2 linked regions of the Geomonas sp. RF6 genome follow. The protein of the gene in region 1 interacts with the protein of each later gene in a pairwise test. Links are inferred from orthologs where the notes say so. Each region holds a gene or a part of one and is shown in the gene's direction. Other genes may lie near its edges.

What was found.
Region 2: the proteins of dnaB (region 1) and dnaA interact in binary tests that used the Escherichia coli proteins (3 or more experiments, as listed by UniProt). The link is inferred for Geomonas sp. RF6 from one-to-one orthologs.

Annotation. Positions count from the first base shown.
Region 1 is NZ_CP087999.1:3,049,354-3,052,838, reverse strand. The notes cover bases 230-3,202. They hold dnaB (replicative DNA helicase), read left to right. Parts: upstream 230-1,029; coding sequence 1,030-2,376; downstream 2,377-3,202. Other genes in these bases: LPW11_RS13155 (enoyl ACP reductase FabMG family protein), read left to right, coding at 2,731-3,202; recO (DNA repair protein RecO), read left to right, coding at 296-940. In the rest of the region: more of LPW11_RS13155, read left to right, coding at 3,203-3,485. UniProt on the Escherichia coli protein: The main replicative DNA helicase, it participates in initiation and elongation during chromosome replication. Travels ahead of the DNA replisome, separating dsDNA into templates for DNA synthesis.
Region 2 is NZ_CP087999.1:1,933,066-1,936,215, forward strand. What follows is about bases 1-2,890. They hold dnaA (chromosomal replication initiator protein DnaA), read left to right. Parts: upstream 1-708; coding sequence 709-2,073; downstream 2,074-2,890. Other genes in these bases: rpmH (50S ribosomal protein L34), read right to left, coding at 1-127; dnaN (DNA polymerase III subunit beta), read left to right, coding at 2,299-2,890. Outside these bases: more of dnaN, read left to right, coding at 2,891-3,150. UniProt on the Escherichia coli protein: Plays an essential in the initiation and regulation of chromosomal replication. Binds in an ATP-dependent fashion to the origin of replication (oriC) to initiate formation of the DNA replication initiation complex once per cell cycle.

The DNA of each region.
Region 1 (3,485 bases):
CGGCAAAGAATAAACACGGTTCTTCCGCAATTCCGGGGACAAGATTAAGCTGAGCTGTCGGCAGCGCGTCCCTCCCCTTTCAAGGGGGAGGACAGGAGGGGGATGGGGGTCGGTGGTCGCCAAACCTACCCCATCCCCACCCTGTCCCTCCCCTTGAAAGGGAGGGGACGCCTAGGCTCCTGTCCTACTAAAGGCACCGGTTGAGCCCACGCAAAGGGGGTGAGTAAGGCCCCTATCAATCAGCCGCACCTTTCTACCCATTGACTGCACCGCTTCGCGGATGCTACTTTCTCCCATGCGAAAAACCGCCTGCGAAGCGATCGTACTGCGAATCACCGACTACGGCGAGGCCGACCGGATCGTCTCCTTCTTCACCCGCGAAGAAGGACGCCTCTCCGGCATCGCCCGCGGCGCCAAACGCAGCCGCCGCCGCTTCGGCGGCGCACTGGAGCCCTTCGCCCACCTCGGACTGCAGCTAAAGATCCCCTACTCCGGCCTCACCTCCATCGAAAGCGCGGACGTGGTCACCATCCACCCCGGCATCAGGGTCGACCTCTCCCAGATCGGCTGCGCGGCCTACGCCTGCGAACTGGTGGAGCGCTTCACCCCCGAGGGGGAGGCGAATCCGCGCCTCTTCCGGCTCCTCTCCAGCTACCTGGAACGCCTCGACAGCGCCCCCCCCTCCCCTTCCGACCGCCGCCTCTTTACCGTCAACTTCCTGAAGATCCTCGGCTATCAGCCTCCGCTGGAGAATGCCCCGATCTCGCCTGAGACCGCAACGATCCTCGCACGCGCCATGAGGGCGGGGTCGTTCGGCTCGATCCACTTTCCCGATGCGGCGCTTCACGAGGCGGACCGGCTCCTCGACCCCGCCGTCGCCGCCCACCTCGATCGTCCCCTGAAGTCCCTCGCCTTCCTCAGGGAATGCAGCACGCTTTAAAGTCGCAAAAGAATTGACCTGCACCGCTTTGAACGGTAGAATCCCGCCTTTGACCACGGCGGACCGCGGAGGTCTAAAAGAGGTAGTCCATGCAGCAGTCTGACCTGAGAAAATTGCCCCCCCAGAGCATCGAGGCGGAGATGTCCATCCTCGGCGGTATTCTCGTCGACAACGAGGCGATCAACCGCGCGCTGGAGATCCTCACCCCCGAAGACCTGTACCGCGAGTCGCACAGAAAGATCATGCGGGCCATGATCGACCTGAACGAGCGGGGGGAGCCGTGCGACCTCATTACCCTCACCACGATCCTGAAGAAGAAGGGTGAGCTGGAGGAGGTCGGCGGGGGAGCATACCTGGCGACGCTGGTCGACTTCGTCCCCATGGCGTCGAACATCCAGTACTACTGCAAGATCGTGAAGGAAAAGTGCGTCACGAGGAAGCTCATCACCGCCGCCACCGACATCGTCACCAAGGGGTTCGAGGACCAGGTGGACGTGGAGGAGCTCCTCGACGGCGCGCAGAAGGTCATCTTCGAGATCTCGGAAAACAAGATCCGCCCGGCGTACTTCCAGGTGCGCGACGTCCTCAAAGACGCCATGAGGAACATCGAGCTCCTCTACGAAAAGAAGGAGGCGGTCACCGGCGTTCCGACCGGCTACCACGACCTCGACAAGATGACCGCGGGGTTCCATGCCGGCGACCTCGTCATCATCGCCGGGCGCCCCGCCATGGGGAAGACGACCTTTGCCCTCAATGTCGCACAGTACGCGGCGGTCGAGGCGCAGCAGCGCCACCCGGCGGCGATCTGGTCGCTGGAGATGAGCAAGGAGCAGCTCGTGGAGAGGCTTCTCTGTTCCCAGGCCCGCGTCGATCTCAGCCGGCTCAAGACCGGAAACCTGCAGGAAAACGACTGGCCCAAGCTGGCGAAGGCGGCGGGATCCTTGCACGACTCGAAGATCTTCATCGACGACACCGCATCCATTTCCATCCTGGAGCTCCGCTCCAAGGCTCGGCGACTGAAGGCGGAGCACGACATCGGCCTCATCGTCATCGACTACCTGCAGCTCATGCGCGGCGGAGCGAACCCCGAATCGCGCCAGCAGGAGATCTCGGAAATCTCGCGCTCCCTGAAAGGGCTTGCCAAAGAGCTGGAGATCCCGGTTATCGCACTCTCCCAGCTGAACCGCGGACTGGAGCAGCGCTCCGACAAGCGCCCGATGATGAGCGACCTCAGGGAGTCCGGCGCCATCGAGCAGGACGCGGACATCATCATGTTCGTGTACCGCGGCGAGGTGTACGACAAGGAAAACGAGGAGCTGAAGGGGAAGGCGGAAGTCATCATCGGCAAGCACAGGAGCGGCCCGATCGGCACCGTCGACCTCGCCTTCCGTGGCGAGTGGACCCGATTCGAAAACCTGGCGCGCGAGGACTACTGATCCCGCCACCATTCTGAGGAAGCATCGGGGGAGTTCTTCCCCCCTCCCTTGACGGGAGGGGGCCAGGGGGTGGGTGAAGCTGCCATCTCCTGAACTGGTCGCACCTTCCCCCCCACCCTGTCCCTCCCCCGCATGGGGGGAGGGGACGTTTTAGCGACTCTGCCGGAATACTCCGGAAGAACTAGTTATAAAGGCGCGTGTGAGGCAGGGCCGATCTGCCGAAACACGAGTCCCTGGACAAAGGAACCGGATGCAGCGCCTGGCGGCGCCACTCCGATCCTCGCTATGCCCTCCTGAAGGATGGGATATGCGGTAACTGAGCTTCAATTCAATGTGAAAGAGAGGGATCAACCAATGACACAATTCAATGCTCTGAGAGAGCTCCCGGTACCGGCCGGCTTCGGCAAGGGAGACGTCCTTTTCCTGTGCGGGGAGCTGTTCGGCCGTGGCTATGCAAACGGCATCGTTGACGAGGCCCGCGACAAGGGGATGACCATCATCGGGATCACCGTGGGGAGGCACGATACGGACGGGAAGCTGCGCGCCCTGACGGACGAGGAGCTGCGCCTTGCCGAAGAGAACCTCGGCGGCAAGATCATCAACATTCCGCTGGAGGCTGGGTTCGACATGGAGCCGTGCAGCGACGGCGTCTCCATCGTGGACAAGCTGAAAGGGGTGAAGCCGGACGACTGGAGCTCGGTGAACCTGCCGAAAGAGGAGATCGAGTACGCAAGAAACCGCGGCACGCAGAGGTTCAAGGAGAACCTCTCGACCGTCATCGCGGAGCTCGAAGGGCTCATCCCTGAAAAGACGAACGTGCTGGTGGTGCACACCATGGCGGGTGGGATCCCGCGCACCCGCGTCTTCATGCCGATCCTGAACAGGCTCTTCAAGGGCGCCGGCGAGCGCTTCCTCTCCTCCGAGGCCTTCTGGGGTTCGGACCTCGGGGAACTGTGCCGCGTGAGCTTCGACGAAGTCACCGCCGACACCTACAGCTACCTCATCGAGGCGACCGCGTCGCTGCGCGAGAAGCACTCCGTCCGCTACGCCGCATTCGGCTATCACGGCTGCGAGGTCCTCGTGGACGGGAAATACACCTGGCAGTCCTA
Region 2 (3,150 bases), 1.1 Mb from region 1 along the record:
CGAGGCGCTTGCGACCTTTAGCCCTTCTCCTCTTGATCACGAGACGGCCGTTTTTGGTGGACATGCGCACGAGAAAACCGTGGGTTCTTTTCCTGGAGACGTTGCTCGGCTGGTACGTTCTTTTCATCTTCTATGTACTCCTTCGCTAATTTATTGCGGAATTAAAGGCAAGCATCGAACTTAAACATAAACACCGTTAGCTGTCAAGGTCTTTTTCCTGCGGCAACTTTTGCCTTGCAAATTGGGGGTAGCTCTGCTAGTCTGCCCGCTGCGATAAAATTAGGATGGCTTTATCCTGTTAATAACCGCGTAAGTAGCTGGTATCCCCGACACTTTTTATTATCAACATCTGTTGATAAAGCTGTGCAAAAACCGTGTAAAATGAGCTCTCCCGTGATCCCTTTTTTCCACCCGGGGAGACTCAGCCGTAGTCCAGTCGGGACAACTCCCGGGCGAGCGCATCATACACCGTCGGGGGCCCCGTGATCCTTACCTATTGCAGCGATGCATCTTCCTAGACTTCGCATTCAATTTTACCAGAAGAGGCTCCTGTAAGTCCGACCCGGCACCCAGGAGCCGCGCCGGCAAAGGCGCCGCCCCACGAATGCGGTGTTTGCGGAGGGTACCCCCCTCCCCTGTCACCTCACTGAATAATGCAAAAGTGTCGCGGCCGCAGCAATCCGCGCATCAGCATAAAGGATTCACTCGATGGAAAACGTTTGGCGCGAAGCCCAAACACATCTGAAAAACGTGCTCACCGGGCAGACGTACACGACCTGGATCGAGCCGCTCACCTTCCATTCAAGCACGGACAACACCCTCATCCTCAAAGTCCCCAGCACCTTTATCCAGAAGTGGGTCACCGACAAGTACCTCACCATGATAAAAGAGGTGCTCTACGCCCTCACCGCCGTGCAGTTCCACATCGAGTTCCAGGTCGCGGAGAACAAGGAGGAGGCAAAAGAGGAGCCAAAGCCCTCAAAAGCCGCCCCTCCCCCGAAGGAACCGGAAAAGGAAAAAGAGAAGGAAAAGGAGAAGAAGGCGCCGGAGTTCATGCCGAACCTGAACCCAAAGTACACCTTCGACTCCTTCGTGTGCGGCGCCAGCAACCAGTTCGCCTATGCCGCCTCCCAGGCGGTGGCGAACAAGCCGGCCAGCAACTACAACCCCCTCTTCATCTACGGCGGTGTGGGACTCGGCAAGACCCACCTGGTGCACGCCATCGGGAACCAGATCCTCGCCAAGAACAGCAAGGCGAAGATCTGCTACTACTCGTCCGAAAAGTTCATGAACGAGATGATCAATTGCCTCCGTTACAAGAAGATGGAGGAATTCCGCAACAAGTTCAGGAAGATGGACCTGCTGCTCATCGACGACATCCAGTTCATGGCGGGAAAGGAGGCGACGCAGGAGGAGTTTTTCCACACCTTCAACGCCCTCTACGACTCGCACAAGCAGATTGTCATCACCAGCGACAAGTTCCCGAAGGAGATCCCGGGGCTCGAGGAGCGGCTGCGCTCCCGCTTCGAGTGGGGGCTCATCGCGGACATCCAGCCGCCGAACATCGAGACGAAGATGGCGATTCTCAAGAAGAAGTCCGACATGCACGGGATCGAGCTCCCGGACGATGTCGCCTTCTTCCTCGCCAACGGCGCGACGAGCAACATCCGGGAGCTCGAGGGGATGCTGATCCGCCTGGAGGCCTTCGCGAGCCTCACCGGAAGCGCCCTGACGCTGAACATGGCCCGCGAGGTCATGAAGGACATCATCGTCGAAAAGACGAAGGAAATCACGGTGGAGATGATCCAGAAGATCGTCGCCGACCACTTCAGGATCAAACTCTCGGAGCTGAAAAGCGACAAGAGGGTGAAGACGCTCGTGGTGCCGCGACAGATCGCCATCTTCATCTGCCGCGAGCTCACCAAGGCGAGCTATCCGGAGATCGGCGAGAAGTTCGGAGGGAAGGACCACTCGACGATCATCCACTCCGTGAAGAAGATCGAGAAGCAGATGGCCGGCGACGCGGAGTTCCGGGCCTCTGTGGAAGACATAAAGAAAAAGGTGTTGGCGTAATGGGGAAAAGTGTGGACAACTCCCCTGTTGTTCACACCCGGAAAAGCCTCCTGTGCAGGAAGCGGAAAAAGTAGCCCGGCAATCATCAGGGTTTCCCACGCCGGAAAGAGACGACGCGCCGCACCTTTACGAAGCTTGTCCACATTTCAACAGGCATCTATCTACTACTACTGAAAAGACATAAAAACCTTAGAAAAAGAAGCGCGGACGGAGAAGGGAGAAAAGATGGAATTCAAGATAAGCAAAGATGTCTTTATGAAAGCCCTGCAGCGCATCCAGGGTATCGTGGAAAAGAGATCCACCATGCCCATCCTTTCGAACACCCTTCTGGAGGCGACGAGCGACACGCTGAACATCACCGCCACGGACCTGGAAGTCGGCATGCGCAGCTCGTACCCGATCGAGGTCATCCGCGAAGGGAAGATCACCGTCTCCGCCAAGAAGCTCTACGAGATCGTAAAGGAGATGCCCGACCAGGAAATCCACTTCACCACACGGGACAACGACTGGGTGGAGATCGTCTGCGGCAAGGCGCGCTTCAACATCGTCGGCCTCTCCTCCGAGGAGTTCCCCTACTTCCCGAAGGTAAAGGACGAGAGCTTTATCCTTCTCGACAACGCGATCCTCAAGCAGATGATCGAGAAGACCTCCTACGCCATCTGCTACGACGAGACGAAGTACAACCTGAACGGCGTCTTCGTAAAGGCGGTCGACGAGTCCGGCACGCTACTCAAGATGGTCGCCACCGACGGCCACCGTCTCTCTGTCGCTGAAAAGGGGATCGAAGGGAGCATCTCCGCTGAGCTCGCGAAAGGGGTCATCTTCCCCAAGAAAGGGATCTTCGAGCTCAAAAAGATGGTCGACGAGGAATCGGCGGCGATCATGCTCGGGTTCATGGACAACAGCGCCGTCATCAAGAAAGGAAACACCGTCGTCGTCATGCGCCTCATCGACGGCGAGTTCCCGGACTACACGAAGGTCATTCCGAAAGGAAACGACAAGTCCGTCCACGTGAACAGGGACCGTTTCCTCCACTCCCTGAAAAGGATGTCCATCCTCTCCAGCGAAAAGTTCAAA